DNA from 4 places in the Ewingella allii genome. Region 1 is predicted to be linked to each of the others. Evidence: predicted binding sites of a transcription regulator. Region 1 holds the regulator's gene; each other region holds the start of a gene.
The links. Region 1 encodes PurR, which represses purine synthesis genes. Its sites were predicted from a motif close to CANGCAAACGTTTGCNTG; they were not measured.
Positions count from the first base shown of each region.

Region 2: a site for PurR is predicted at 4,206-4,223, ahead of carA (glutamine-hydrolyzing carbamoyl-phosphate synthase small subunit). Genes of this name have one in related genera too.
Region 3: a site for PurR is predicted at 1,537-1,554, ahead of gcvT (glycine cleavage system aminomethyltransferase GcvT). Genes of this name have one in related genera too.
Region 4: a site for PurR is predicted at 2,559-2,576, ahead of glyA (serine hydroxymethyltransferase). Genes of this name have one in related genera too.

Region 1 covers NZ_JAWUDN010000001.1:674,783-682,337, reverse strand. The annotation lists gene SBO83_RS03315 (NlpC/P60 family protein) at 238-1,104, shown strand; gene cydH (cytochrome bd-I oxidase subunit CydH) at 1,305-1,580, opposite strand; gene purR (HTH-type transcriptional repressor PurR) at 1,731-2,756, shown strand; gene punR (DNA-binding transcriptional activator PunR) at 2,814-3,719, opposite strand; gene punC (purine nucleoside transporter PunC) at 3,879-5,093, shown strand; gene cfa (cyclopropane fatty acyl phospholipid synthase) at 5,457-6,608, shown strand; gene SBO83_RS03285 (riboflavin synthase subunit alpha) at 6,682-7,338, opposite strand.
Region 2 covers NZ_JAWUDN010000004.1:159,284-166,838, forward strand. The annotation lists gene ispH (4-hydroxy-3-methylbut-2-enyl diphosphate reductase) at 1-300, shown strand, start outside; gene SBO83_RS11490 (SMP-30/gluconolactonase/LRE family protein) at 378-1,247, opposite strand; gene SBO83_RS11495 (porin) at 1,388-2,539, opposite strand; gene dapB (4-hydroxy-tetrahydrodipicolinate reductase) at 3,149-3,970, shown strand; gene carA (glutamine-hydrolyzing carbamoyl-phosphate synthase small subunit) at 4,446-5,606, shown strand; gene carB (carbamoyl-phosphate synthase large subunit) at 5,624-7,555, shown strand, end outside.
Region 3 covers NZ_JAWUDN010000003.1:247,252-254,806, reverse strand. The annotation lists gene gcvH (glycine cleavage system protein GcvH) at 1-210, opposite strand, end outside; gene gcvT (glycine cleavage system aminomethyltransferase GcvT) at 253-1,347, opposite strand; gene ubiI (FAD-dependent 2-octaprenylphenol hydroxylase) at 1,811-3,037, opposite strand; gene ubiH (2-octaprenyl-6-methoxyphenyl hydroxylase) at 3,060-4,238, opposite strand; gene pepP (Xaa-Pro aminopeptidase) at 4,240-5,556, opposite strand; gene SBO83_RS09985 (YecA/YgfB family protein) at 5,602-6,174, opposite strand; gene zapA (cell division protein ZapA) at 6,435-6,764, shown strand; RNA gene ssrS (6S RNA) at 6,828-7,011, shown strand; gene SBO83_RS09970 (5-formyltetrahydrofolate cyclo-ligase) at 7,051-7,555, shown strand, end outside.
Region 4 covers NZ_JAWUDN010000001.1:146,696-154,250, forward strand. The annotation lists gene glrR (two-component system response regulator GlrR) at 1-593, shown strand, start outside; gene glnB (nitrogen regulatory protein P-II) at 718-1,056, shown strand; gene hmpA (NO-inducible flavohemoprotein) at 1,140-2,330, opposite strand; gene glyA (serine hydroxymethyltransferase) at 2,682-3,935, shown strand; gene SBO83_RS00705 (3-phenylpropionate MFS transporter) at 4,134-5,282, shown strand; gene csiE (stationary phase inducible protein CsiE) at 5,279-6,574, opposite strand; gene SBO83_RS00715 (DUF1007 family protein) at 6,828-7,448, shown strand; gene SBO83_RS00720 (HoxN/HupN/NixA family nickel/cobalt transporter) at 7,439-7,555, shown strand, end outside.

The DNA.
Region 1 (7,555 bases):
AACAAATTTAACTGCCGAATGAGCCTTCCGCACGGCATAGAGCATTATTTCAACTCACTGAAATATGGTGCTTTTAAAACCGTTTAATGACTATTTTCTCAGCATTTAAAATGCTATTAACTTTTTCTCACAATATGATCTAGAATCGAGGCATTTCGTGCTGTTTTGTCCGGTTCATTTGGGCAATACTCTGACATCTATGATGTTTAACTTTGGGCCAATATTGGTAACGACGCCATGCGTTTATTGATTACGCTTTCCGTACTGCTATTTACCCAGCTATTTCTTAATTTGGCGCACGCAGCGCCAAACGCTAACGTTTCCGCCGATCATAAGAAAAGCCACGTGAGTCAGGCTAAACCCGATGAGCGCCGAAAGCGAAAAGCCGTGGCCAAGACCAGTAAAAAGTCCAAGGCAGAGCCGGTAAAAGAAGAAAAAACCAAAACCAGTAAAACGAAAGAATCGAAAGAAACGAAAAAGGCCGCACCGGCCAAGCTTGCTCACCATCAGCGAGCTGAAAAGAAAATCACCAAAGTCGCGTTACGCAAAACCGAAACCAAAAAAGAAAGTCGAACGCTGGCCAAGAACGAAACCAAAAAGAACGGCAAAAAAGCTTACGGGCGTCACCGAGGTGACAAAGACGTTCTGGCAAAAAACAGTAAACCCATAACATTAAGCGCCGCGCACAAAAAACGTTACCAACACGCGCAGCAAACAGCGATGACCAAGTTGATGCATCAGGTTGGCAAACCTTATCGCTGGGGTGGGACTTCACCGAATACCGGATTTGATTGCAGTGGTTTAGTGTATTACGCCTATAAAGATTTGATTCGCATTAAAATGCCGCGCACCGCTAACGAAATGTACCACCTTCGTGACGCGGCGCCGGTTAAACGCGGTGAACTGGAGAGTGGCGATTTAGTCTTCTTCAGGATCAGCAAGCGCGGCGCAGCAGACCACGTGGGCGTGTATCTCGGCAACGGCAAGTTTATCCAGTCACCGCGAACCGGTGAAGATATTAAAATCACCTCCTTGGGTGACGATTACTGGCAAGATCACTATGTTGGCGCGCGTCGCGTCATGACGCCTAAAACGATTCGTTAAGTCGGCCCCACCGCTAATCAGTCACTGAATAGCATTTAACGAAACGCTTATGAAATTGTTGAGTCAAATTCGAGCACAGCAAGACGAAAACAAAAAGGGCGATCCCAGTGATGGGGTCGCCCTTTTCTCTATTTATTTAACTTTTCTAACTAGAACCGAACACGGTTTAACGCGCCTAAGCCCTACTCGGAATGAGAGGATTAGTGCATTACCGCCGTGAAGCTAAAGGCCAAAATCATTGCCAATGCGCCGACTGTCGTGATCAATGCGAATTTCAGATTGCTGTCCATGAAAACTCCTTGTGGATCAAATGCGGCCACGCCGTAAGCCATACAGTTTGTGTGCCAAAGCAGTTTCTCACAGTTTCCCGCTAAAATCTCGTGATCATTCCCTGCCTTAACAAGACTTTTTACTTCCCCTTTTCCGCGATATAAGAGAAAATTCGCGGTTACCACGCTGCGTGCCGGTCGATTCATCCCGATGTTCTTTCAGACAGCTGTCCTTTTCTGAAAAACCCACCAACGATTTCACTGCGCTTTTATTGTTCAGCAGTCAAATCCACGCAAGCAAACGATTAACATAATGCTAACGTGCCAGAGCACGTCGGTACAGGAGTCATTCTTTTCATGGCAACGATAAAAGATGTCGCAAAGCGGGCTGGCGTTTCCACCACTACCGTGTCGCACGTCATCAATAAAACACGTTTCGTCGCCGAAGAAACTAAAGCCGCCGTGCAGACTGCCATTAAAGAGCTGCACTACTCGCCTAGCGCCGTGGCTCGCAGCCTCAAGGTTAATAACACCAAGTCTATCGGCTTGTTGGCAACCTCCAGCGAAGCGCCCTACTTCGCCGAAGTTATCGAAGCCGTTGAAAATAGCTGCTTCGCCAAAGGCTATACGCTGATTTTATGTAACTCGCACAATAACCTCGATAAGCAACAGGCCTATCTGGCGATGCTGGCGCAAAAGCGCGTCGACGGCTTATTGGTGATGTGCGCCGAATACCCGGACGCCCTGTTGGACATGCTCGAAGAGTATCGCTCCATCCCTATGGTGGTGATGGACTGGGGCGAAGCGCGCAAGAATTTCACCGACAGCATTATTGATAACGCCTTTGAAGGCGGCTACATGGCCGGGCGCTATCTGATTGAACGCGGTCATCGCGATATCGGCGTGATCCCCGGCCAGCTAGCCCGCAACACCGGCGGCGGTCGCTTCCAGGGCTTCGTCAAAGCCTTAACCGAAGCCAATATTCCGCTGCGCGAAGAGTGGGTAGTGCAAGGGGATTTCGAGCCGGAATCCGGCTATCAGGCGATGCACAAGATTTTGATGCAGAAGCAGCGCCCGACCGCCGTTTTCTGCGGCGGCGACGTGATGGCGATGGGGGCAATCTGTGCCGCTGACGAAATGGGCCTGCGCGTGCCGCAAGACATTTCGGTGATCGGCTATGATAACGTGCGTAACGCGCGCTACTTTTCTCCAGCCCTGACCACCATCCACCAGCCGAAAGAGCGTCTGGGCGAGATGGCCTTCACCATGCTGCTCGACCGTATTGTCAGCAAGCGCGAAGAGTCGCAAACCATCGAGGTTCATCCGAAACTGGTTGAGCGCCGCTCAGTGGCCGACGGCCCGTATCGCGACTATCGTCGTTAATAGCGCGCCGCGAATAAAATAGTGAACCGACCAACGCCTGCTCCCATGCAGGCGTTTTTAATTGCGCAACCACTCCTGATTCATGGTTTCACTGTCGCCGAGATAGTCCAGCAGCCACGCCAGCGCGGGCGACTGATTGCTTTGGTCCCACGTCAGGCAGCAGGCGCTTTCCGGGAAATCCGTAGCCAGTTGCAAAACGCGAAGCTTATCCTGCTCGAGCCATTTATCCACCATATGGACGGGCATCATGCCGACACACAGCCCCGCGCACAGGCACTCAATGGCGCAGGTCCAGTCCGGCACCACCAGCCGACGCTGATTATCCAAGGTCCAGGTATCGCGCTTGGGTAAGCTACGCGAGGTGTCTTCCAGACATAGCGCGGGGTACTCTCGCAGCTGGTCGTCAATCAGCGGCGCGGGCAACGCCGCCAGCGGATGGCTCGGGCTGACCACGCAGTGCCAATCCATAAAGCCCATGTCGCGAAAGCTAAAACGCCCGCCGGTGGGCACCGCGCGGGTGGCGCCGATGGCGACGTCAGCGCGGCCATCAACCAGCGCATCCCACACGCCGTTGAACACTTCGGAATGAATAATCAGCTCGGTGTCCGGGAAGGTGCGATAGAAATCCGTCACTAGCCGCCGCGCCCTTTCTGGCTTAACTATACGGTCAACCGCCACGCTGAGCTGGCCGCGCCAGCCATTTGCCACCTGCTGGCACTGGCGGCGGGTCGCCATCATTTTTTTGATAAGCAACCGCGCATCCTCGACAAAAACCTGCCCGGCCGGGGTTAATTCCACATCGCGATGGCGGCGCTCAAACAGCGGCACGGCCAGCCACTGTTCCAGTTGGCGGACGGTATAACTCACCGCCGAGGGCACGCGGTGCAGCTCCACGGCTGCCGCGCTAAAACTGCCGGTGCGCGCCACGGCGTCTACCACTTCTAACGAGTATTCTGACCACATTTCATTCGCCCCCGGCTTGCTTTCAATATTTTTGATAGAACACTGCAAATATTAGCGTTTCACAACGCCTTTACCAAACACTTAAACTTCTCAGGAGTTTTCCTGCATTTGTTTGCCACCACGTAACGTCATTGATACATCGCATCTAAGAAGAGAAAAATGAAACCCTCCTTTGGATTTATGCTCTACCTCGCCGGGCTGAGTATGCTGGGCTTTTTAGCCACCGATATGTACCTGCCTGCATTCAGCGCGATGCAAACCTCCTTAGTCACCACGCCGGGCCTGATCAGCGCCAGCCTCAGTATCTTCTTAGGCGGCTTTGCCATTGGCCAACTGGTCTGGGGGCCACTCTCCGATCGCATGGGTCGCCGCCCGGTACTGATTGCCGGACTGACGCTGTTCGCGCTGGGCTGTCTGGGGATGCTGTGGGTTGAAAATATTTATCTGCTGCTCGGTCTGCGCTTCCTGCAAGCCATCGGCGTGTGTGCTGCGGCAGTGAGCTGGCAGGCGCTGGTGGTTGATCGCTACTCGTCTGAAGTGGCGAAACGCACCTTTGCGACTATCATGCCGCTGGTCGCGCTCTCTCCAGCGCTCGCCCCGCTGCTTGGTGCATGGGTGCTTAACCATTTCGACTGGCAGGCCATTTTTGCCCTGCTGTTGGCCGTCGGCGTGCTGTTGCTGGCCTTCTCTTTCCGCATTAAAGAAGCCAAAAAAGCCAGTGGCGAGAAAAAGGCTGACAACATCAGCTTCTTCCGCCTGATGGCTTCGCCAGCGTTTAGCGGCAACGTGATGATTTACGCTGCGTGTTCGGCCGGTTTCTTTGCGTGGCTGACGGGTTCACCCTTTATTTTGAGTGATATGGGTTACACGCCGGGAGTGATTGGTCTGAGCTATGTTCCGCAGACAATTGCATTTTTGGTGGGGGGCTTCGGCTGCCGTTTGCTGATCGCCAAAATTGACGGCAACCGCATTCTGCCTTGGCTGCTGGCGGGTTACACCCTGAGCGTCGTGGCGCTTTATCTGGTGGCAGCCCTGACTCACGCCACGCTAATCACCCTGCTCATTCCCTTCTGTTTAATGGCTTTGGTGAATGGTGCGTGCTATCCAATTGTTGTAGCAAATGCATTAATGTCATTTCCTGCTAATACAGGCAAGGCTGCTGCACTGCAAAATACACTACAATTAGGTTTGTGTTTTGTTGCCAGCCTGTTGGTTTCCACTTTTATTGCCCTGCCACTTCTGGCCACGGTGACGGTAATGCTTGGCACCGTTGTCTTGGTTGGACTGGGATTTTTTATGGCCAAAAAAGGTGAGAAACAGGCGACTGCGGTAGCGGTAGCTGCCGGAGGAGAATTATCGCGAAACGATGCTTAACATGCTAACGGATCGTCATAATTACCCTCTGTAACAATCACTTAAAGTATATGCTCGCCCCGCACGATTTATTATTGAGAATGCGGAAAGGCGGGCATATACTCAATCGAACCTAAAAAAATAACATTTTACCAAAACTTTTATCACAACTTGTTGTCGATGCGGGGAGTGCATCACACTTTATAAAATGGATTTTTCACCCATACTCTTGGTGGCAGTGGGTGTTCTTCTAATTATTTCCTCTGTTCATAGTCGCATATCAGACAAGGCGGATTAACCGTCTGTTCTCATAATGACCTGCATAAATTGCCTAATATTTTCTTGGCAGGTTAATAAGTCAGAAGAGAAAGTGATGGAGAAGCTATGAGTTCATCGTGTGTAGAAGACCTGAGTATTCAAGATAATCAATGGTATCGCATCGCCAATGAAATGCTCGGGATGGCCGATATCCAGATTAATGGTACTCGACCTTTTGATATAAAAGTAAAAAACCCTGATTTCTTCAAGCGTGTTTTACAGGAAGGTTCTTTGGGTCTGGGCGAAAGCTATATGGACGGCTGGTGGGAATGCGAACGTCTTGATATGTTCTTCCAGCGGGTCATTAACGCCGGTCTTGAGACTAAACTCCCGCGCCATTTTAAAGATACACTCCGCATTGCAGCCGCACGGCTAACCAATCTTCAATCCAGAAAACGCGCCTGGATTGTGGGCAAAGAGCATTACGACTTGGGCAACGACTTGTTCAGTCTGATGTTAGACCCCTATATGCAATATTCCTGCGGTTACTGGAAAGACGCGACCACGCTCGAACAGGCTCAGGAAGCAAAATTAAAAATGATTTGCGATAAGCTGCAATTGAAGCCGGGCATGCGCTTGCTCGACATCGGCTGTGGTTGGGGTGGGCTTTCGGAATTCGCAGCGAAAAATTACGGCGTTAGCGTTGTTGGAGTCACTATCTCTGCTGAGCAACAAAAAATGGCACAAGAGCGCTGCAAGGGCCTCGACGTCACTATTTTGCTGCAAGACTACCGCGACCTGAACGATCAGTTTGATCGTATTGTGTCCGTGGGCATGTTCGAACACGTGGGTCCGAAGAATTATCAGACTTACTTTAACGTGGCGAAACGCAATATTAAGCCAGACGGGTTATTCCTTCTGCATACTATTGGTTCGAATAAAACCGACCTTAACGTTGACCCGTGGATCGATAAGTATATTTTCCCTAATGGCTGCTTGCCTTCCGTTCAGCAAATCGCGCAAACCAGTGAATCACTGTTTGTGATGGAAGATTGGCACAACATCGGGGCGGATTACGACAGGACGCTGATGGCGTGGTATGAACGTTTCCAGCAGGCATGGCCTTCTCTGGCAGAACGTTACGGCGATCGCTTCTACAGAATGTTTACTTATTATCTTAATGCCTGTGCCGGCGCCTTCCGCGCCCGTGACATTCAGTTGTGGCAGGTGGTGTTCAGCGCGCAAGGCGTCGAAGGCGGTATTCGCGTTCCACGCTAAGTAACAGACGAAAAAAAGCCGGACAGTGAAGAGCTGCCCGGCTTTTTTATTGCGCTATTTTTTATTTTATAAATTAGTGCTCTTGCTGTTCGGCCAGCGCCTGCGCGGTAGCCATCGCGGCTTCGCGGCTTGCCAACACGCGCTCAACGGTGTCAACGATCGCCTGGGTCTGCGGGTCGATTTCAATATTGATTTTATCCCCCAGACGTTTCGCGCCTAAGGTGGTTCTTTGCAGCGTTTCAGGAATTAGATGCACGCAGAAACGGGTTTTGGTCACTTCACCGACGGTCAGGCTAATGCCATCAATGCCAATGAAACCTTTATGCAGCACATATTTCATTAAATCTTCGTGAGGCATGCGGAACCAGATTTGACGGTTATTTTCTGAGGTCAGAATTTTCGCCACTTCAGCCGTACAAATAATATGCCCCGACATTAAGTGGCCGCCGATTTCATCATCAAATCGCGCTGCGCGCTCGAGATTTACCTCGGCACCGGGCTGCAAATCACCCAGATTGGTCAGGCGCAGCGTCTCTTTAACCAAGTCGAAGCTCACCAGATCCCCCTTAACTTCCGTGACGGTAAGGCAACAACCATTGTGAGCAACCGACGCGCCAAGCTCGAGGTTGTCCAGCATATGGGCTGGCATTTTGACAACGTGGGTACGGAAGTTAGGTTTTTCATCGATGGACACTAGCGTTCCTGTGCCCTGAACAATACCGGTAAACATAGGTCATGCCTCATTAAATGCTTGTCTCTTATCCGTCAGTTTGCCGCAGAATTGAAGGAAAGCCAAATCAATGAATCTAAAATATCAACCCGATGTAAAAGCGCATTATTTAACTCGACATTAACAGCTTTATTGCTTAAAAAATCTTAAGATGTACAATCTTCGGGCTATTTCCCGCTATTTTAGCGTCATGTTTTCCATGACGTTTTCTTAATTT
Region 2 (7,555 bases), on a different contig from region 1:
CTGGTGGTCGGCTCGAAGAACTCGTCAAACTCTAATCGTCTGGCCGAACTGGCGCAGCGCGTTGGTGTGCCTTCTTACCTGATCGACTCCGCCGCTGATATCCAAGAGTCTTGGCTGAAAGACGCCAAGAGCATTGGCGTCACCGCCGGTGCTTCTGCTCCAGACATTCTGGTGCAGGACGTGATCAGCAAGCTGAAAGCCTTTGGCTGCGCGGATGTGATTAACGTGGAAGGGCGCGAAGAGAATATCGTTTTCGAAGTGCCGAAAGAGCTGCGGGTTGATGTGCGTCAGGTTGACTAAGTTCATCAGCTAATCGAGCAAGGCGCGCAAGAGTAGAAAGCGGTCAGTGAAAACTGGCCGCTTTTTTTTTATGATAATCAGTTGAGACGGAACAGGTTCTGCGGCGTGCCCGTGGTGCCGGTCTGCACGTGGAGCAGGGCGCCGTCCAGTTCGCTTGGGTTCTCCAAGCCTTTGCGCGCCGAGGTGATGAACAGCTCGCTCATGTCCGGCCCGCCAAAGGTACAGCAGCTTGGCTGAGCGACGGGAAGGGCAATAGTGTCGAGGGTCAGCAGCTCGCCCTGATTGATTTGCTGGCGTAACAGACAGCTGCTGCCCCAGCAGGCGGTGAGCAGCAGGCCGTCCAAGGAGACTGCCGAGCCATCCGGCGTTTTATCCCCAGACGAGAAGCAGGCGATTTTCAGCGGATTGATATGGCGGGCGTTGGCAGAGTAAAAACGCTTCTTCATGCTGTCGGCAAACCACACTTTGCTTTCATGCCACGCCAGCGTGTTGGGAATGCCCACGTTGTCCATCATCAGCTCGGGATGTGGCGCACCGCTCTCATAGCGATACCACCCGCCCAGCGTCTGCTCTTCCTTCGCATCCATAGTGCTGAACCACAGGGAGCCGTCTGGCGCGATAGCGGCTTCATTCGTTCTGGTGCCTTCTCTGCCGACATAATCACAGATTTTCTCTGTCTTGCTGAAGGCATAGTCATACAGGTGCAGGCCATCTTGCGAGACCAACAAAAAGCGATTCAGCGCGCTGGTTAACAGCACGGCGCTGGTTAACGAGGGCAGCTTGCGTACCTCGGTTTTGTGCTGGGACGGCCAGTAGCGCAGCAGTTTTAAGTTGAGAATATCGACCCACAGTAATGACTGCGTGCGTTGACACCATACCGGCGTCTCTCCCAGCTCGGCACGGTAGTCGTCTATCGCAGTGATGGCGGATCGTAAAAATGCTGACATCGTAAAGCTCTCCTTCATGGCAGTGTCTTTACATAGTCTAGTCTGGCTTTGCTGATGGAGGATAGAATAAAAGGCGTAAAAAGAAGGGGCCGGCCCGTTAATAAAACGTAAAGCCAGCCCCTGAGGTGAGCTAATAAGGGTTAGAAATCGTATCTCAGACGAACCAGGTTCATGTCGCCACGGTCGTCGGTGGTGGAGCTAAATACGTGTTCATAATCAACGCGGAAGCCGTAATCGAGTTGAACCGATACGCCTAAGCCATTATCGATACGCTGATAATCACGGCCGGAGACGTAGGTTAGTCGGTCACCCATGAAGTATGGCTGAACGGTTTTGACCGCGTACTGGTTTATTGGGAAGGCGTAGCCCAGGAAGTATTCCAGACCGTAGGCGTCGCCAGCAAAGTAGTTATTATCCGCTTTCTGCTTAGTCGTCAGGAAGTTGTTGTAATAACCGCCGCCGAAAGAGGCCGTCCAGTTGCCCGGTTTCCAGCTTAATGCGGTACCAATGATATTTTGGTCATAGTTGGTGGAGCTGTTGCCGCCCGGGTTTTTCATCTCGGCGTTGGTGTAGTTGTACGCCGTGCCCCAGGTCAGTTCTTTGGTGATATGGTAATCCACGCCGATAGAGCCGCCGCCTTTACGTTTATAACGCAGGCCATCGCCGGTCAGCAGATCGGTATCGGCGAACAGGTAAGAGGCGTAGACATCAGCATCACCGAAGGTGTTCTTGTATTTCAACATTTTGCGCGAACGATAAGAGCCGTCGTAGTCGCCATTCACGCCGTTGCCCGGCGCCTGAGCGAGCATGTCGTAGTCCCAGATATCGGTTTTCACGCCCACCACATCGTAATACACGCTGTTTTGCTGGCCGAAGGTCAACTGTCCGTAGGTTTTGCTTTTCAGACCGGTGTAGAGTTGGCGGCGAGAGGTATTGCGCGCGCCGTCGGCATAGTGATTATCCCAGTCGAACAGGGCAGGGAAGTTGACACCCAGTTCGTAGTAGCTGACCCAGCTGATATCATCAAACAGGTAGTAATCCGCCGTGAAGCGAAAACGCGAGCCGCCGTCAAAGCCGTTGTTTTTGTAAGAGCCTTTATCTTTATTGCCCGTTTCCATATTCCACTGTGGGCGAATACTGCCGCCAACCTTGAAGTCGAGACGACTCAGCAGGTCATTTGGCTGCGGATCTTGCTTAATAAGGGTGATTTCAGCCTGTGAAGCGAAAGACGTCAGGCCAAAGAGTAGCCCGGCAGAAGCCACCTGTGTGACTCTGTTTAGTTTGAATTTCATCGTTGCCCCTGCGCCAACTCGATGATTTTAAGAGAATCATCAATGATGTTGGCTCATTATTATTTTATATTCCCTTTACCGGTGACTATCTGGCAAAGGTGAAAACGCGCCGAATTATTAACGCAACGAAATCAAGTTTCGTGGGTTAAAATTAGCGGGCTATTTATTACCATATTTATTGGTTTTATCAATATCATTTCGTTACATATAATGAAAAATTGATGTTTTAGATCGTTAAAAGTGCGCGTTTGTTGCTTTATGTAGCAATTAGCGAGGGGGATTGTGCTGCGTAAAGACAAATCAGGGATACGCCAACGGTGCTGTATGCCGCAGCCAAACTCTGCTGCAACCCTATGCATAAAATTGAATGATTATGCGCGAGTGGGAAATGGCTATTTTCAGAAACGCGCCTTGTTTACCCTGACGCTTTTCATTGATGAGTAACATAAAATCATCAAATGGATAACTTTTGAGCTGATATGTTTTACTGATGTTAGCTGGGCTATATCATAATTTTCTAATTATGCCGCAATTTTGCTGGCTCCTCTCCAGAGGGGCCGATAACCTGCTGCTGTTATAAAGCAGAACACATTTATAAAGAGAGAGATTATGAGTAATGCTGAACTGCGCATGGCCATTGTGGGCGCGGGTGGAAGAATGGGACGCCAGCTTATTCAGGCGGTTTGCGAAGCTGATGGCGTAGTGCTGGGCGCAGCCATTCAGCGCAAAGGCTCCTCGCTGGTGGGAACTGACGCGGGCGAGCTGGCAGGTGTTGGTCGCCTGAACATTAAGGTGAGCGACAGTCTGGATGACGTGGTGAACGACTTCGACGTCTTGATCGACTTCACGCGTCCAGAAGCTTCTCTGGCTTATCTCGACTTCTGCGTGAAACATCGCAAAGGTATTGTTATCGGCACTACCGGCTTTGATGACGCAGGTAAGGCGGCAATCCAGCAGGCAGCCGAGTCTATTCCGGTTGTTTTCGCCGCGAACTTTAGCGTAGGTGTCAATCTGGTCCTCAAGCTGTTGGAAAAAGCCGCCGAGGTGATGGGCGACTACACGGATATCGAAATTATTGAAGCTCACCATCGCCACAAAGTTGATGCGCCTTCGGGCACGGCGTTAGCGATGGGTGAGGCGATTGCCGACACATTGGGTCGCAATCTCAAGGAGCACGGGGTGTTTTCCCGCGTCGGCCATACCGGCGAGCGTGATCCTAAGAGCATCGGCTTTGCGACCGTGCGTGCAGGAGACATCGTGGGTGAGCATACGGCGATTTTTGCCGATATCGGCGAGCGCGTTGAGATTACCCATAAGGCTTCAAGTCGAATGACATTTGCAAAAGGCGCAGTTCGTGCAGGAAAGTGGCTGGAGGACGTTAAAGTTGGCTTGTTCGATATGCGTGATGTGCTGAAATTAGATGATATTTAAGTTTTACACCATTGTGATGTGGTTGTTTTAATCATAGTTCTTTGATTATAGGGCGGTTCCTTGGCTGCCCTTTTCTTTTTTATGAAAAATCATGTTTGGCTTCTTTTTCTTATTTTGATGCCTATTTTAATATGTTTTGTGAGTTTTAAAGCTCTTCGCTGACTACAAAACGACCTCCTCAACAGATCCGATGTGTAACATTTGCCGATTTCCCGCCTTTTTTCAGACAACCGCCCTCGCAAACGTTTACTATAGTGACTTAGCCCGTGCTTTTATGGCTGTGAGGTCGCTATTTCACTGAGTTCTGTATAAAACAGAGAAATATTGGTGCTTTTGGTAGACAAAGCGAGCGCCCATCATTAGAATGCGCGCAATTTGCCGAAAATTGGCTTCGAGGGCGATTTTTGCATTGATTTAGATCGGCTTATCTGAATTAATATGCAAATAATGTGATTGATTATTCCTGGAGGATGCTTTGATAAAGTCAGCGCTATTGGTTCTGGAAGACGGAACCCAATTCCACGGTCGGGCCATCGGGGCAGAAGGTACGGCAGTGGGGGAAGTGGTCTTCAATACGTCGATGACCGGTTATCAAGAAATCCTTACTGATCCTTCCTATTCCCGCCAAATTGTTACTCTTACTTATCCCCATATTGGTAATGTCGGCACTAACGCCGCTGATGAAGAATCCTCTGCAGTACACGCTCAAGGTTTGGTTATCCGCGATTTACCTCTTATTGCCAGCAACTACCGCAGTACCGAAAATCTTTCTGACTATCTCAAACGCCACAACATCGTCGCTATCGCCGACATTGATACCCGTAAACTGACTCGCGTGCTGCGTGAAAAAGGCGCACAAAACGGCTGCATCATCGCTGGCGATTCCGTGGACGCGGTGCTGGCACTGGAGAAAGCTAAAGCCTTCCCGGGCCTGAAAGGCATGGACTTGGCGAAAGAAGTCACTACCAAAGAGTCTTACAGCTGGCAGCAGGGCAGCTGGACATTAGAAGGCGAACTGCCTGAAGCGAAACCGGCCGAAGAGCTGAAATTCCACGTGGTGGCTTATGACTACGGCGCAAAACGCAACATCCTGCGCATGCTGGTTGACCGCGGCTGCCGCCTGACCGTGGTGCCGGCACAAACGCCAGCCGAAGACGTGTTAAAGCTCAATCCAGACGGCATCTTCCTGTCCAACGGACCGGGCGACCCGGAGCCATGCGACTACGCCATCGACGCCATCAAGGCCTTCCTCGAGACTGATATTCCGGTCTTCGGCATCTGTCTGGGCCACCAGTTACTGGCACTGGCCAGCGGCGCGAAAACGCTGAAAATGAAGCTTGGCCATCACGGTGGTAACCACCCGGTGAAAGATCTCGACAACAATGTGGTGATGATCACCGCGCAGAACCACGGCTTTGCGGTAGATGAAAATGGCCTGCCAGCCAACCTGCGCGTGACCCACAAATCGCTGTTCGACCACACGGTTCAGGGGATTCATCGCACGGATAAAGCCGCGTTCAGCTTCCAGGGGCACCCAGAAGCCAGCCCGGGCCCGCACGACGCGGCACCGCTGTTCGACCACTTTATCGAGCTGATTGAGCAATACCGTTCTCACGCCACTCAGACTGGCAAATAAATCAGGAGCACTAAAACATGCCAAAACGTACAGACATAAAAAGCATCCTGATCCTCGGCGCTGGCCCGATTGTTATCGGTCAGGCCTGTGAGTTTGACTATTCCGGCGCGCAGGCCTGTAAAGCCCTGCGTGAAGAGGGTTACCGCGTCATTCTGGTGAACTCCAACCCGGCGACCATCATGACCGACCCGGAAATGGCCGATGCAACCTACATCGAACCCATTCACTGGGAAGTGGTGCGTAAAATCATCGAGAAAGAGCGTCCAGATGCCGTGCTGCCAACCATGGGCGGCCAGACAGCACTGAACTGCGCACTCGAGCTGGAACGTCAGGGCGTGCTGGCGGAGTTTGGCGTCACCATGATTGGTGCCACCGCCGACGCTATCGACAAAGCCGAAGACCGCCGCCGTTTCGACGTGGCGATGAAGAAGATTGGCCTCGACACCGCGCGTTCCGGCATTGCTCACAATATGGAAGAAGCGCTGGCGGTTGCCGCTGACGTTGGCTTCCCATGCATCATCCGCCCATCATTCACCATGGGCGGCACTGGCGGCGGTATCGCCTACAACCGCGAAGAGTTCGAAGAGATTTGCGAGCGCGGTCTGGATCTTTCCCCAACTAAAGAGCTGCTGATTGATGAGTCGCTGATTGGCTGGAAAGAGTACGAAATGGAAGTGGTGCGCGATAAGAACGACAACTGCATCATCGTCTGTTCAATCGAAAACTTCGATGCCATGGGCATCCACACCGGTGACTCCATCACCGTGGCTCCGGCGCAGACCCTGACCGACAAAGAGTACCAAATCATGCGTAACGCCTCGATGGCGGTACTGCGTGAAATCGGCGTGGAAACCGGCGGTTCTAACGTGCAGTTCTCCGTGAACCCGAAAAACGGTCGCCTGATTGTTATCGAAATGAACCCGCGCGTGTCGCGCTCTTCTGCTCTGGCTTCTAAAGCAACCGGCTTCCCGATTGCCAAAGTGGCCGCCAAGCTGGCGGTAGGTTATACGCTGGACGAGCTGATGAACGACATCACCGGCGGCAAAACCCCGGCGTCGTTCGAGCCATCAATCGACTACGTTGTCACCAAAATTCCTCGCTTCAACTTCGAGAAGTTTGCCGGTGCCAACGACCGTCTGACCACGCAGATGAAATCTGTCGGCGAAGTGATGGCGATTGGCCGCACCCAGCAAGAATCTCTGCAAAAAGCCCTGCGCGGCTTGGAAGTGGGTGCCAGCGGCTTCGACCCGAAAGTGAGTCTGGATGATCCGGAAGCCCTGACCAAGATCCGCCGCGAACTGAAAGAAGCCGGTTCAGACCGCATCTGGTACATCGCCGATGCCTTCCGCGCTGGCCTGTCTGTCGACGGCATCTTCAACCTGACCAATATCGACCGCTGGTTCCTGGTGCAGATTGAAGAGCTGGTTAAGCTGGAAAACGACGTAGCCGAAGGCGGCTTCAACATCCTGACTCACGACTACCTGCGCATGCTGAAGCGCAAAGGCTTTGCCGACCTGCGTTTGGCGACCTTGGTAGGTGTGTCAGAGAGCGAAGTGCGCAAGCTGCGTCACAAATATAACCTGCACCCGGTCTACAAACGTGTTGATACCTGTGCGGCAGAATTCTCCACCGATACTGCCTACATGTACTCCACTTATGAAGAAGAGTGCGAGTCCAACCCGACTAACGATAAGCCAAAAATCATGGTGTTAGGCGGCGGACCAAACCGTATCGGTCAGGGCATCGAGTTCGACTACTGCTGCGTTCACGCCTCGCTGGCGCTGCGCGAAGACGGTTACGAAACCATCATGGTGAACTGTAATCCTGAAACGGTTTCCACCGACTACGACACCTCTGATCGCCTGTACTTCGAGTCAGTGACGCTAGAAGACGTGCTTGAAATCGTGCGTATCGAACAGCCAAAAGGCGTGATCGTGCAATACGGCGGG
Region 3 (7,555 bases), on a different contig from region 1:
GATGTCAGACGCCGCCTTAACGGACTCGGCAACGGCGCAGTCTTCACCGGCCGTCACTTCGCGGCCCACTTCTGGCAGGTCGACGAAAACCATGTCGCCCAGCAATTCTTGCGCGTGCTCGGTAATGCCTACGGTGTAAACGCCGTTACCCTCTGAACGAACCCATTCGTGCGACGCGGCGTATTTCAATTCTGATGGAACATTGCTCATGAAAGAATCTCCAAAAATTTTCAGATATTAATGAATTCGTTATTAAACCAACGGCTTACCGTTACGAACAAAACCAGGCTTGGTTACTTTTACTGGCATTTCGCGGTTACGGATCTGCACGATGGCGTTTTCGCCGATGCCAGCCGGAACGCGAGCCAGCGCGATGCTGTAACCCAAAGTCGGTGAGAATGAGCCGCTGGTGATAACGCCTTCCTGCTGGTTGCCCGCAGCGTCGGTGAAACGCACCGGCAGCTCATTACGTAATACGCCTTTTTCGGTCATGATCAATCCAACCAGTTCTTCGGTCCCCTGCTCACGCTGCTTTTCCAGCGCGGCGCGGCCGATGAAGTCGCGATCTTCCGGCGCCCAGGCGATGGTCCAGCCCATGTTAGCCGCCAATGGAGAAACGCCCTCATCCATCTCCTGACCGTATAGGTTCATGCCGGCTTCCAGACGCAGGGTGTCGCGCGCCCCTAACCCGGCAGGTTTGACGCCAGCCTTCAGCAGTTTCTGCCACAGGTCAGCGGCTTGTTCTTGCTTCACGGCAATTTCGTAGCCCGCTTCGCCGGTGTAGCCGGTGGTGGCGATAAACAGGTCACCGGCTTGCACGCCAAAGAAAGGTTTCATTCCAGCGACGGCTTGTTTTTGCTCTTCAGTGAACAGCGTGCCAGCGCGTTCTTTGGCCTGCGGGCCTTGGACGGCGATCAGCGCCAGATCATCGCGCACGGTGACTTCAACGCCGTAGGCTTCTGCATGCTGCGAAATCCATGCCAGATCTTTGTCGCGCGTGGCAGAGTTCACCACCAGGCGGAAATAGTCTTCAGTGAAGAAGTAGATAATCAGGTCGTCAATCACGCCGCCGGAGGCGTTAAGCATGCCGGTATAAAGCGCTTTGCCGGGGACGGTCAGTTTGGCGACGTCGTTGGCCACCAGATAGCGCAGGAATTCACGAGTGCGGGCGCCGTGCAGATCAACAATCGTCATGTGGGAGACGTCGAACATGCCAGCGTCCTGACGCACCGCGTGGTGCTCATCAAGCTGTGAGCCGTAGTGCAACGGCATCATCCAACCGTGGAAATCCACCATGCGCGCACCGCACGCCACGTGTTGTTCATAAAGCTGAGTCTGCTTAACCATCTTGATCCTCATTAACCTGCGAATGCAAAAACGAAGTCGGAATATCGGAATATAAATTGCTCTCGTTTCCCCTAAATCATTCGCGCTGTATCAAGGCGGCAACTGAGCGAGTCTTAAAAGCTTACTCAAGTATGTGACTGGGCCGAATAAGAGCAGCCAACGCCAAAATAGCGTGAAGGATCACAGGGTGACGCAAACGTTATCCTATAGGTCGAACTTATCACCGAATCCCCCTGCTAACCATAAGTTAAAATATCAGTATCTGGAGAAACAGCAGGGATAAGCGAGGAGTATTGTGCAGAGTTTCTGACTAGAAAAATGGGGTTTATGGCGCAAAATCTACAAATGAACCACAAAAATCTCGATGTTATATAACGAAGAGGCCGGATATCTCACCATTTGCAGAATGGGATATCCGGCCTCGCATTATAAAAAGTAATGGGAAAAAGGCGCTGAAATTAGATTATTTCAATCGAACAGGATCCTGCTCTAGCCATTCGGGTAAATCATTCAGTCCCATTGCCTGACGCACCAGTTTTGGCTTCACGCCAGGCAGGGAGTCCGCCAGCGTCAGGCCGATATCGCGCAGCAATTTTTTCGCCGGGTTATCGCCATTGAACAGTTCACGGAAGCCCTGCATACCCGCCAACATCAGCGCGGCGCTGTGTTTGCGGCGGCGCTCATAGCGGCGTAGATACATGTGCTGGCCGAAGTCTTTGCCCGCGCGCTGCAAGCGTCTGATTTCAGACGCTAATTCGGCGGCGTCCATAAAGCCAAGGTTCACCCCCTGCCCGGCCAGCGGGTGCACGGTGTGCGCGGCGTCGCCCACCAACGCCAGACGCTGGGCGGCAAAGCTGCGCGCGTAGCGGCCGGTCAGCGGGAAGGTCAGACGTTCGCTTTCAACGGAACACAGCCCCAGACGCAGGTCGAAGGTGCTGGCGAGCACTTTATTAAAGGCTTCCTTGGACAACGCCGACAGCCGCTGGGCCTCATCCGGAGAAACCGACCACACGATGGAACACAAGTGCGGGTCAGCCAGCGGCAGGAATGCCAGAATGCCTTCGCCATGAAACACCTGCCGCGCCACCGACTGATGAGGCTCGGCGGTGCGAATAGTGGCGACCAGCGCATGGTGGCGATAGTCCCAGAAGGTCAGCGGGATATCCGCATGCTGGCGCAGCCAGGACTGCGCGCCATCCGCGCCAACCACTAGGCGGGCGCTGAGCTGGCGGTCATCGTTCAAGGTAATAAAGGCGTCGTTTTCGCCCCAGGCCACGTTTTTCAAGGTCGCCGGACAGAGCAAAGTGATGTCAGAGGAGTGCTCGGCTTTTTGCCACAGGGCGCGCAGGATCACGTCGTTTTCAATGATGTGCCCCAAGTGGCTGAAACCATACTCTTCGCCACGAAAAGCAATTTTCCCGAAGCTGTCGCGGTCCCACACTTCCATGCCTTGATAGGCATTGACGCGCTGGGCGGTGATGTTGTCCCATACGCCGATATATTTCAGCAGGCGCTCGCTGGCGGCGTTAATGGCCGACACGCGCAGACCCGGCGCTGCTGGCAGAGGAGAGTCGAGATCGGGTTGGTGGCTGTCCACCACGGCAACGCGCAGGCCGCTGCCCTGTAACCCACAGGCCAGCGCTAGGCCAACCATGCCGCCACCGGCGATAACTACATCAAAAGATTGCATAAATTTTCCTGTGGGAAGAGATTCAGCGGGTTACCCAACCTAGCGTGCGCCGGGTAAAGGCGTCGCGTAAAGGTGTAATGCCTTCCATCGCCATCAGGCCGAGATTGCGCCCGACCATCAAGGGAACATAGCGATTGGCGAAAAGGTGGATCAGGCCGTCGGTCACTCCGACCGTCGCCTGCTGGTCTGGCTGGCGACGCTGCTGATAGCCACTCAACACGCGGTAGCTGCCAATGTCATTGCCGGCCAGATGCGCCGTCGCCACTGTTTCTGCCAAGGTCATGACGTCACGCAGGCCAAGGTTAAAGCCCTGCCCAGCTATTGGATGCAGGGTTTGCGAGGCGTTGCCGACCAGCGCCAGTCGATGGCTAATATGGCTGTTGGCGGTCTGCAATTGCAGCGGATAGCTGAATCGCTTGCCCGCCTGCTGCATTTTACCCAAGCGCCAGCCAAAGGCTTTCTGTAGCTCGGCGAGGAATTTCTCTTCGCTCCAGCTATCAATGTCAGCCTGCGCCTCGCGCGGGTGGCACCAGACCAAAGAGCTGCGCCCTTTCGACATCGGCAGCAGCGCCAGCGGCCCGTGCTCGGTAAAACGCTCAAAAGCCCGGCCGCGATGAGGTTCGCCAGTGACGACGTTGGCGATCACCGCAATTTGGCCGTAATCCTCGCGCTGCCAGCGAATGTTGCAGGCTTTGCCGAGCATGGAGTGAGAGCCGTCTGCCGCCACCAGCAGCTTGCCGTCGAGCACGTCGCCGTTGTCGAGCGTCACGCTGGCACCTTCAACCCTACGCTGCACGTCAGTGACTTTCGCCGGGCAGTGCAGCGTGACGCCGGGTGCCTCTTTCAGCCGGGCAAACAGCCGTTGGCCTACGCCGTGCAGCTCAACCACCTGCCCCAACGCTTCCACGCCGTAATGTCCGGCATTGAGATTCACAAAGGCCGCATGGCCGCGATCGCTGACATGAATGTCGCTGATTGGCGTGGCGATATCGGATAAGGCAGACCACAGCCCGATGCGCGCCAGCTGCTGGCAAGTGCCTTGGGCCAGCGCGATGGATCTGGCGTCAAACCCCGGATGACCACTGCCACCCAGCGAAGAAGCTTCAATCAGATGCACCGGCAGTTGACCATGAGTCAGCGCGGAGATGGCCAGTGCCAGCGTGGCGCCGGTCATCCCGCCGCCAACAATAATAATGCTCATATTATTTACGGGCCGCCGCCATCAGGGCTTCAATGTCATCGGCCTCTTTCACCACGTCGCCGGTGAAGATTTCAATGCCGTCGGCGGTGATCAGGATGTCATCTTCGATACGGATACCAATGCCGCGATACTGCTCAGGGACATCGGCGTCTGGCGCGATATACAGGCCCGGCTCGACGGTCAGGACCATGCCCGGCTCGAGAGTGCGGGTGCGCTCAGGGCTGCCGTAGTTGCCGACGTCATGCACATCCAGCCCCAGCCAGTGGGACAGGCCGTGCATAAAGAACGGGCGGTGCGCCTGCTCGCTATAAAGGGTGTCGACGTCGCCGTGCAGGATGCCGAGCTTGACCAAACCTTCCAGCATCACACGGACGGCGGCTTCGTTGGCTTCTTGGATGCTGCTGCCCGGACGTAACACTTCCAGCGCTTTGTATTCTGAAGCCAGCACGATGTCATAGATTTCGCGCTGCGCTTTGCTGAACTTGCCGCTAACCGGGAAGGTGCGGGTGATATCACCTGCGTAGCCTTGGAACTCACAGCCCGCGTCAATCAGCACTAAGTCGCCGTCGCGCAGCTGGGATTCATTTTCGGTGTAGTGCAGGATGCAGCCGTTTTCGCCGCTGCCAACAATGGTGTTATAGGAAGGGAAACGCGCGCCGTGGCGATTAAATTCGTGATGAATTTCGCCTTCAAGGTGATATTCAAACAGGCCTGCGCGGCATTTTTCCATGGCGCGAGTATGGGCCATGGCGGTGATTTCACCGGCGCGGCGCATCACGGCAATCTCTTCCGGCGATTTGAACAGGCGCATTTCATGCACGATAGGACGCCAGTCGATGACGGTGTCCGGCGCACTCAGGCTCTGGCGTGAGCCTTTGCGCAGCTTGTCCATAGCGCGATTGACGATCTCGTCAGCATAGGCATATTCGCCCTGCGCGTGATACAGCGCGTCAAGACCGTTAAAGAGAAGATGAAGTTGGGTGTTGATGTCGTCAAACGGCAGTGCGCGGTCGATGCCCAACTTAGCGGATGCCGCGTCCTGACCCAGACGGCGACCAAACCAGATCTCAGCAGTCAAATCACGCACGCGGTTGAACAGCACGCTGTGGTTGTGATTCTCATCGCTTTTCACCAGCACCAGCGCGGCTTCCGGCTCGTTAAACCCGGTGAGATACCAGAAGTCGCTGTTTTGACGGAAAGGATAATCACTGTCAGCACTGCGCAATGCTTCTGGCGCAGCGAAGATAATTGCCGCGCTGCCCGGTGCCATCTTGGCTAACAGAGCCTGACGGCGATTTTCGAATTCCTGCTGAGTCATCACTTCATCTCCCGAAACGGTTTTAATTTATTGTTATATGACTAATTAATGCAGCGTGCGCGGGCTTTCCGGTGCCAGCGGGTGGCTGTGACCAAATTCGCCGAAGCATAAGATAGCCGCCACGCGAACGTACTCGACCACCTCTTCCAAAGAAGAAGCCAGCTGCTCTTGGTCTTCATCTTCTTCATAACCGAGCTGGGCAATGCTGCGCAGGTCGTCAATGGCTTCGCCCACTTCGCCTTTCACTTTGGCGAGCTTCGGCTGCATCATGCCCAGACCCAGCAAGAAGTGATTTACCCAACCAGCTAAGGCGTCAGCGCGTTCGAAAATGTGCTTTTCGTCGTCCGGCATTAACATGTTGAATTCAAAACTGTCATCTTCCAGCGTGTCAGCAGTGGCTTTGCGCAGCTGTTGCAGCAGGTCCGCTAGCGTGTGGGGGAAGGCCATGCCTTCATTGGTCAGGTCATGCACCAGCGTCAGCCAGCTGCCGTCACGATTACCGCCGCACAGCAGGCCGCTGATAAGTCCGTGCATTTCCGCCGCGGTCAGCGCGACAGATTGCTGTTTCAGCGCGTGATCCAACGAATCATAAGTAGGATAAGTATTCTCAATAGACATGCGTATTCGCCATCGTTGGTCGGTTAAGTTCGTGTTATGCTACCACCAAGGTCAGTCGTAGTACCAGATTAGCAGACCAGCGAATGGCAGTTGTTGAGCCTCTCTTTGGCCGGCAAATGCACTGGACAAACATCCAGCAATCAGTTCGTCATGGGGTTGTAACCTGGTATTGAGATAGTTATAGTGAGGCCGCTTCCAACGACCTGTGCGAGTCACAGTGCTTGTGTTGGCGCGGCGTTCAAAGAAGGCAGGAAGGTGGCATGTCTGCACAACCGGTAGATATTCAAATTTTTGGCCGCTCGTTAAGAGTGAATTGTCCGCCAGAACAACAAGAAGCATTGAACATGGCTGCTGAGGATCTTAATCAGCGGTTGCAAGATCTTAAAGTTCGCACTAGAGTCACCAATACAGAGCAGTTAGTTTTCATCGCGGCACTGAATGTGTGTCACGAACTTGCTCAAGAACGGTTGAAAACCCGTGACTATGCCTCCAATATGGAACAACGTATTCGGATGCTGCAACAAACCATCGAGCAAGCTTTGCTCGAACAAGGTAAGATATCGGAACGCGAAGGGGCTCCTTTCGAATAAGTTCGATGACTCATACTAAGTTGTTGATTTGCTCGTCACAGGCAGTCAGCAATGAGTAAAAAAATTTCTCTGAGATGTTCGCCAGCGGGCCCGTCCCCTGAGCCGATAATTAGTACCAACAGAATGTGATGATCCGTAATCGGTGCGCATGCTCGGTCCGTCCGAGAAGCCTAAAGATTGCGACAGCACGTTCACCTTGAACCATGGGTTCAAGGGTTACAGCCTGCGACGGCATCTCGGAGATTCCCCTTTCTAGTCGGTACACCCCATTTTGGTTGTTGTATCTATGTCGAACACTCCCCAGCACGCATCAATCCGCCAACAGATTCGCACTGAAGTCCGTCAACGCAGAAAAAATCTTACGTCCGAGCAGCAAAGTCTCTTTGCCCAGCAAGCCGCTGAACGCGTGGCGACACATCCGCGTATTCAAGCTGCCAGCACGATCTCTGTGTTTCTCTCTTTTGATGGCGAACTGGATACCGCGCCGATGATTCAGCGACTATGGCAAGAAGGCAAGCACCTCTGCCTGCCGGTGCTGCACCCTTTCACACCCGGCAACTTACTTTTTCTGCGCTATGACCCCGACACCACTCTGGTACGCAATAAGCTGAAGATCCTCGAGCCGTCCCTCGACGCCACGCAGATTGTACCTTTATCCCAATTGGACATTATCCTTACGCCGCTGGTCGCCTTTGATAGCCACGGGCAGCGTTTAGGCATGGGCGGCGGCTTCTACGACCGCACGCTGGAAAACTGGCAGGACGGCGGTCCCTATCCCATCGGGCTGGCGC
Region 4 (7,555 bases), 530 kb from region 1:
TGCTGCGCGTGCTGCAAGAGCGCAAGGTGCGCCCGGTGGGCAGTAATCACGACATCGATGTGGATGTGCGAATTATCTCCGCGACCCACCGCAATTTGCCGAAAGCCATGGAGAAGGGCGAGTTTCGCGAAGACTTGTTCTATCGCCTGAATGTCGTTAGCTTAAAATTGCCGGCATTAAATGAGCGTGCAGAAGATATTCCCTTGCTGGCGAACCACCTGCTGCGGGTCGCCGCGCAGCGACATAAACCTTTTGTACGCAGCTTCTCAACCGACGCCATGCGACGCCTGATGGCTGCCAGCTGGCCGGGCAATGTTCGCCAGCTGGTTAACGTGATTGAGCAGTGCGTGGCGCTGACCTCCGCGCCGGTGATTGGCGAAGCCTTGGTACAGCAGGCTTTGGAAGGGGAGAACACCGCGCTGCCGACCTTCGTCGAGGCGCGTAATCAGTTTGAACTCAATTACCTGCGCAAGCTGTTGCAGATAACCAAAGGCAACGTGACCAACGCGGCGCGTATCGCCGGGCGCAACCGAACCGAATTCTACAAGCTGCTTTCTCGTCACGAGTTGGAAGCGACCGACTTTAAAGAGTGACCACGACGCTCTTCGACTATGTTACCTTTACCGTCTGCCTGTGCATTGCCGCTGGCAATCAGAATGTGAACCACGCTGCCGCTCAGGAAGGCGGAGAGCAAATGAATGATTATAAGGGTCCGCCATGAAGAAAATTGATGCGATTATTAAGCCGTTTAAACTCGATGATGTCCGTGAAGCCTTGGCCGAAGTGGGTATTACCGGCATGACCGTGACAGAGGTGAAGGGTTTTGGGCGTCAGAAAGGCCATACCGAACTCTACCGCGGCGCTGAGTATATGGTGGACTTCCTGCCTAAAGTGAAGATTGAGATCGTAGTGGCTGACGATATCGTTGATACCTGTGTCGAAACCATTATGACCACTGCCCAGACCGGCAAAATCGGCGATGGCAAAATCTTCGTGTTCGACGTGGCGCGCGTAGTACGTATCCGTACTGGCGAGCAGGATGAAGAAGCGATCTAATTGCCGTTTTCAGTCTTATGACCAGAAAACGCCAATAAAAAAGGCTGACGCGATGTCAGCCTTTTTTTATGCATCTGTTTTAATTACAGCACTTTATGCGGGCCGAAGCATTCGTAATGAATGTGGTCGACGGCAACCCCGAGCGCCACTAGCTGCTGGGCCGCGAACTGCATAAAGCCCACCGGACCACAGAGATAGAATTCGGTCGTCGGGTCAGCGAGCTGGCTTTTCAGCAGGCTAAGGTCCATCAGCCCCTGAGACTGATACTGCTCACCCGGCAAATCTTCCGCCTGCGGCTGGTTATACCACACGTGGCTTTGCAGCTGCGGCAAGCGATTTTCCAATGATTTCACTTCATCCGCGAAGGCGTGAACCCGGCCATTTTCAGCGGCGTGCAGCCAGTGAATAGGGGCCTGATGTTGATTGGCGGCCAGCACGTTGAGCATCCCGAGCATGGGCGTTTGGCCGACACCGGCGGAGATCAGCGCGACGGGCGTCTGAGGCGTCACGTCGAGGAAGAAATCACCGTGCGGCGCGGCCAGATGTACCACGTCCCCTTCCTGAGCCTGGTTATGCAGGAAGTTCGATACCTGACCTTGCTCTTCGCGCTTCACCGCAATGCGATAGGTTTTGCCGTTTGGTGCCTGAGTCAGTGAATATTGGCGAATTTCCTGATTTTCCAACTGCTGGCTGCGAATATAGACCGCCAGATATTGCCCGGCGTTAAAATCGGCCACCGGCTGGCCGTCTACTGGCTCGAGCACAAAACTGGTGATTAAATCACTCTGCGGACGCTTCTCCTTAATGCGGAATTTGCGAGTGCCGGACCAGCCGCCTTTCTTCTCGGCGCTCTCTTTATAAATATCGGACTCACGCTGAATAAACACCCCGGCCAACACGCCGTAAGCTTTGCCCCAGGCATCCAGCACTTCCTGACCCGGACTGAACATCTCATCCAGCGTCGCCAACAGGTGGGTACCGACAATGTTGTACTGCTCAGGTTGGATGGTGAAACTGGTGTGCTTTTGCGCGATGCGCTCAACGGCAGGCAGCAGTGCGGCGAGATTTTCGATGTTAGCGGCATAGGCACAGATGGCGTCAAACAGTGCCTGACGCTGATCGCCGTTGCGCTGGTTGCTCATATTAAAAACGTCTTTCAGCTCAGGGTTATGCGCGAACATGCGATCATAAAAGTGAGCCGTTAACTTCGGCCCAGTGGCGGCGAGCAGGGGGATGGTGGACTTCACGGTGGCGATAGTTTGGCTGTCTAGCATGGTGTTAGCTCCCTGGGCTTAGGCCCGTATCTCAGCAATAAATTCTTAAACATGTATTTTTAATGCATCTTATAGCGAGGATTTATTGTTGTAAATAGCCATGCCGGAATCATGGGTTTCATAAAGCGTGCGGGCGGGGTCACAAAGCTGAAAAATATGCATGTTATGGTGAAGAAAACTCCCTTGATTACGCTAAGTCCCTAACGGATAAAAGCCTTGCCGTGTCTGAAGCCAATCGATTGCCTAAAAACATTAAACCGACTCTATCCGCAGGCGTCTTAAACATTTACACTGTTGCGCAGAACCCGGAAGGGGCATTTATTTTTTAGTTTGTTGAGTCAGGAGATGCGGATGTTAAAGCGTGAAATGAACATTGCCGATTATGATGCTGAGCTGTGGGCAGCAATGGAGAAGGAAGTTGTTCGTCAGGAAGAACATATCGAGCTGATTGCGTCAGAAAACTACACCAGCCCGCGCGTCATGCAGGCTCAGGGTTCGCAACTGACTAACAAATATGCCGAAGGTTATCCGGGCAAACGTTATTACGGCGGCTGCGAATACGTGGATATCGTTGAGCAACTGGCTATCGATCGCGCGAAAGAGCTGTTTGGCGCAGACTTCGCTAACGTGCAGCCACACTCTGGCTCACAGGCTAACTTCGCGGTTTACACCGCGCTGTTGCAGCCGGGCGATACCATTCTGGGGATGAACCTGGGCCACGGTGGTCACCTGACTCACGGCTCTCCGGTAAACCTGTCTGGTAAGCTTTATAACGTGGTGCCTTACGGCATCAACGAAGGCGGCGATATCGACTATGAAGACGTTAAGCGTCAGGCCGAAATCCACAAGCCAAAAATGATCATCGGCGGCTTCTCTGCATTCTCTGGCGTGGTTGACTGGGCAAAGATGCGTGAAATTGCTGACAGCGTTGGCGCCTACTTCTTCGTCGACATGGCACACGTTGCCGGTCTGATTGCAGCTGGCGTTTACCCGAACCCAGTGCCACACGCACACATCGTCACCACCACTACCCACAAAACGCTGGCGGGTCCTCGCGGTGGTTTGATTCTGGCGAAAGGCGGCAGCGAAGAGTTCTATAAAAAACTCAACTCAGCCGTATTCCCTGGTGGTCAGGGCGGCCCGCTGATGCACGTGATTGCCGGTAAAGCGGTAGCCCTGAAAGAAGCGATGGAGCCTGAGTTCAAAACTTACCAACAGCAAGTGGCTAAAAACGCACAAGCTATGGTGGCCGTGGTGATGGAACGTGGTTACAACGTGGTTTCTGGCGGTACGCACAACCACCTGTTCCTGATGGACTTGGTTGATAAGAACCTGACCGGTAAAGAAGCCGACGCCGCGCTGGGCCGTGCTAACATCACCGTCAACAAAAACTCCGTGCCAAACGATCCGAAGTCTCCTTTCGTGACCTCTGGCGTGCGTATCGGTACTCCGGCTGTTACCCGTCGTGGTTTCAAAGAAGCCGAAGTTCGCGAACTGGCTGGCTGGATTTGTGACGTTCTGGACAACATCAACGACGAAGCCACTATCGAACGCGTTAAGAAAAACGTGTTGGATATCTGCGCACGCTTCCCGGTTTACGCGTAATGTCGTGACCGAGTCTGAGTGTGATCACTCAGGACTTGCAGCGTTTGATCTGAATAAATAAACCCGCCTCGGCGGGTTTTTTGTTAATAGCCAGCCATAACTGTGAGCCGCCTTACATTCCTCTCTTAACACCTTCACTGCTGATTGCTAGCTAGTGTGACCTCTGTCAAAGTATCGCCCATAAAAACCGGAGGAACTATGGTATTGCGTTCAACGTATTGGCTAGGGCTTAGCTATTTCACCTACTTTTTCAGCTACGGTATTTTTCTGCCTTTCTTTGGGGTTTGGTTAAAAGGCGAGGGTATCTCTTCTGAAAATATCGGGTTATTGCTGGGGGCCGGCTTAGTTTCACGTTTCCTCGGTACCTTAATCATTTCTCCTGCCATTAAAGATCCCGCCCATTTAATTACCGGCCTGCGCATTTTGGCACTGCTGACACTGGCCTTCGCGGTGGGCTACTGGTTTGGCAACGGCTGGGCGTGGTTGATGATCAACATCGCCGGGTTTAGCATCTTCTTCGGCCCGTTAGTGCCCCTGACCGATGCCCTTTCTGGCACGCTACAGCGCCAAATCACCATGGATTACGGCAAAGTCCGCGTCTGGGGATCAATAGCCTTTGTGATAGGTTCGGCGCTGACCGGCAAGCTGGTGTCGGTATATGGCCATAATGCGATTCTTTACACGCTGACGGTCGGCATCGCCGCCATGCTGCTGGGGATGCTGTTCCGCCCGAGCGTTAAGCCGGTGGGAGCCAAGCGCGAAAACAACGAGCCGGCTATTTCCTGGAAAGCCTTGCTGAGTGAAACGCCGGTCTGGCGCTTCTTACTCTGCGTCTCCTTGCTGCAAGGTGCCCACGCGGCCTATTACGGTTTCAGCGCGATTTACTGGCAGGACCAAGGCTATTCCGCCTCGGTGGTGGGGTATCTATGGTCGCTGGGCGTGGTGGCGGAAGTGCTGGTGTTCACCTTCAGCAATAAGCTGTTCCGCCGCTGGAGCGCGCGCGATTTGCTGCTGCTCTCCGCCTGCTGTGGCGTGGTGCGCTGGGCATTGATGGGGGCATTCATCGAGCTGCCTTGGCTTATCCTGATTCAAATCCTGCACTGCGGCACTTTCACCGTTTGCCATCTGGCGGGGATGCGCTTTATTGCCTCGCGCCCTCGGGATCAGGTTATCCGCCTGCAATCGGTTTATTCGGCCTTAGCCATGGGCGGCGGCGTGGCGGTGATGACCATGATTTCCGGCTTCTTGTTTGAGCATCTGCACGCCGGGCTGTTCTTCGTGATGGCGCTGGTGGCGGCACCGGCCATTTTCCTGCGGCCGAAAGTGACGCCAGTCGCGATCGATTAATGGGCTTCGAGCAGCGAGCGAATGCGTTTTCGCTGCTCTTTTGCCAATGGCAGTTGGGTGTGAATGACCAGCGGGTCGGCGTCGGTGATTCGTGTTGCGTAAGGCGTGACAATCATGGCGACGCCGGCCGGTGCGCCGAGCTGCTGGAAATCCGCCAGCGTCTGATATTGAATATTAAGTGGCAGCAGGGTCGCCTCGCGGATCTGCTGCTCCACCGCCTCTTCAAGCTGCGGATTGTTGTCGGTCAGCAGTAAAATCTGCTTTTCGTGCAGGGCGTTACCTTGCATCAGCCACGCGCCGAAGGTCACGGCGACTAAGCCCACTTCCTCCTCCGAAAGCCGAATCTGGTACTCCAGTTGGAAATCCTCCAGCGCCTCGCGAGTGGTACGCACCAACCTTGGGTACATGCGGGTAACTTCATCTTGCAGCAGATTGTCGATACCAATCGAAAAATGGCAGCGTTCAATTGCCGGGCCAAGATGAGCAAAAAGCTGGCGAGCTAGCCCCTCATCGCTGCTGAACTTCATCCCGGCAACTTCTTGGAAATTGGCAATTAATTTCGCCACTTGCTGGGTGAGCTGTTCATCTTCCAATGAGCCGCTGCTGCTGTACTGATGGTTTTTCAACAATCTCAGCAGCAGGGTGAAAAAGTCGCGCTCCCCTTCGGCTAGCTGCCCACCGCTGATGTGCTGTAGCTGAGTGAACAGGCGGCTGGCGGCGGCAAACTCTGGTTTTTCGCGCAACCATTGGCACTGTAAATCAGTCAGTTTGGCGGGCTCGAAGCTGTTATCCCCTTGAGACAGGTTCTGCCACAGGCAATACTGCAAATAGACGCGCAAAAAAGTCTGGTCGCGCTCGCTAAACTCCCGGCTCAGCCGGGCGGCGCACTGGCTTATCAGCCGATTCATCTCGTGCTCATAAAAATGGCTGTCGGCGAAGCGATAGGGGGCCAGTGCCTGATGTAGCCACGGCGAGAAGTGCTGATTAATAAAGGCCGGAGAGGTGCGCAGGGCGCGGCGCAGGCCGTGAAACAGACACAATCGCAGGTCAAGCTGTTCGCCGTGTAACTGGCATGCAGACTCGCCAAACTCCAGAATATTCAAACGATGTAGGCGGTTGATATCACGGTGGACATCGGCAAGATCCTGCCGAGTGGTGGGGAGGTCAGTGCCATTTATTTGGCTGATCGTCTCCAGTTGCATTGCCGGTAACGGCGCATACAGCATCAACAAAACATGGCAGCGCCGTTGTTGACCGGAGAGCTCAGGCACGGGGGCGGTGTCCAGGCTCATAAGACCTTCTATATACTTACGCGTGAAATTATATGCAAAGCATAGCAAACCATGGGTTGAGCGACGCGGCGAAGCTCACGGTTTTACACCGGCTTACAACTCTGATCACAGTTATTTTTCTCATCCGCTTAATTGCACCAGTAAAAACTGTTACTTTGTAACAATTAGCAGCAGGTATTCACTGACTTTACGGGCCTTAACCATGGAAAAGACCTTTATTCGCGCCAGGAACCGGCGTTCTTCCTGCCTGAAAATGAGCTTATTGGCGTGCAGTCTGTCAGTGCCGTTGGCCGTTCAGGCGCATCCGCACAGTTTTATTGATATGCAAACCACGCTGGTGACCAAGGACCAGCAGCTTACCGGCCTGAAAATGGTCTGGACGATGGATGAAATCACCTCGGCGGACCTGCTTTATGACGCGCAGAAAGCCAAATCGGATTCTACCGTGTGGAAGAAACTGGCCGCCGAAGTCATGGCGCGAGTGCTGAGCCAGCACTACTTCACCGACTTCTACCGCGACGGCAAGCCGATTAAATATCTCGATTTGCCGAGTGAATATCAGCTGTCGCGCAAAGGCGATCAGGCGGTGCTGGAGTTTGTCATGCCTTTGGCGACCCCGCAGCCGCTGTCCGGCGCGCCGATGATCTTCTCCACTTTCGACCCAAGCTACTTTGTCGATATGACCTATAAAGATAAAAACGCGCTGCACATCCCGCCGGAGCTGGCACCGAGCTGCAGTCTGGCGCTTTTCACTCCGAAACCTGACGCGTCGCTGCAAAGCTACGCGCTGTCGCTGGATAAGGCCGACGCGCCGCCGGAAGACATGGATTTGGGCCAGCAGTTTGCGCAGAAGGTGACCCTGCAATGTCATTGAATTTGATGGAAAACCGCAAGCGCCACTGGGCGTGGGATCTCTGGCCGCTGGCAGTATTCCTGCTGCTATTGGCCGTCGGCGCGGCCGCCCTGTGGCAATACTGGCCG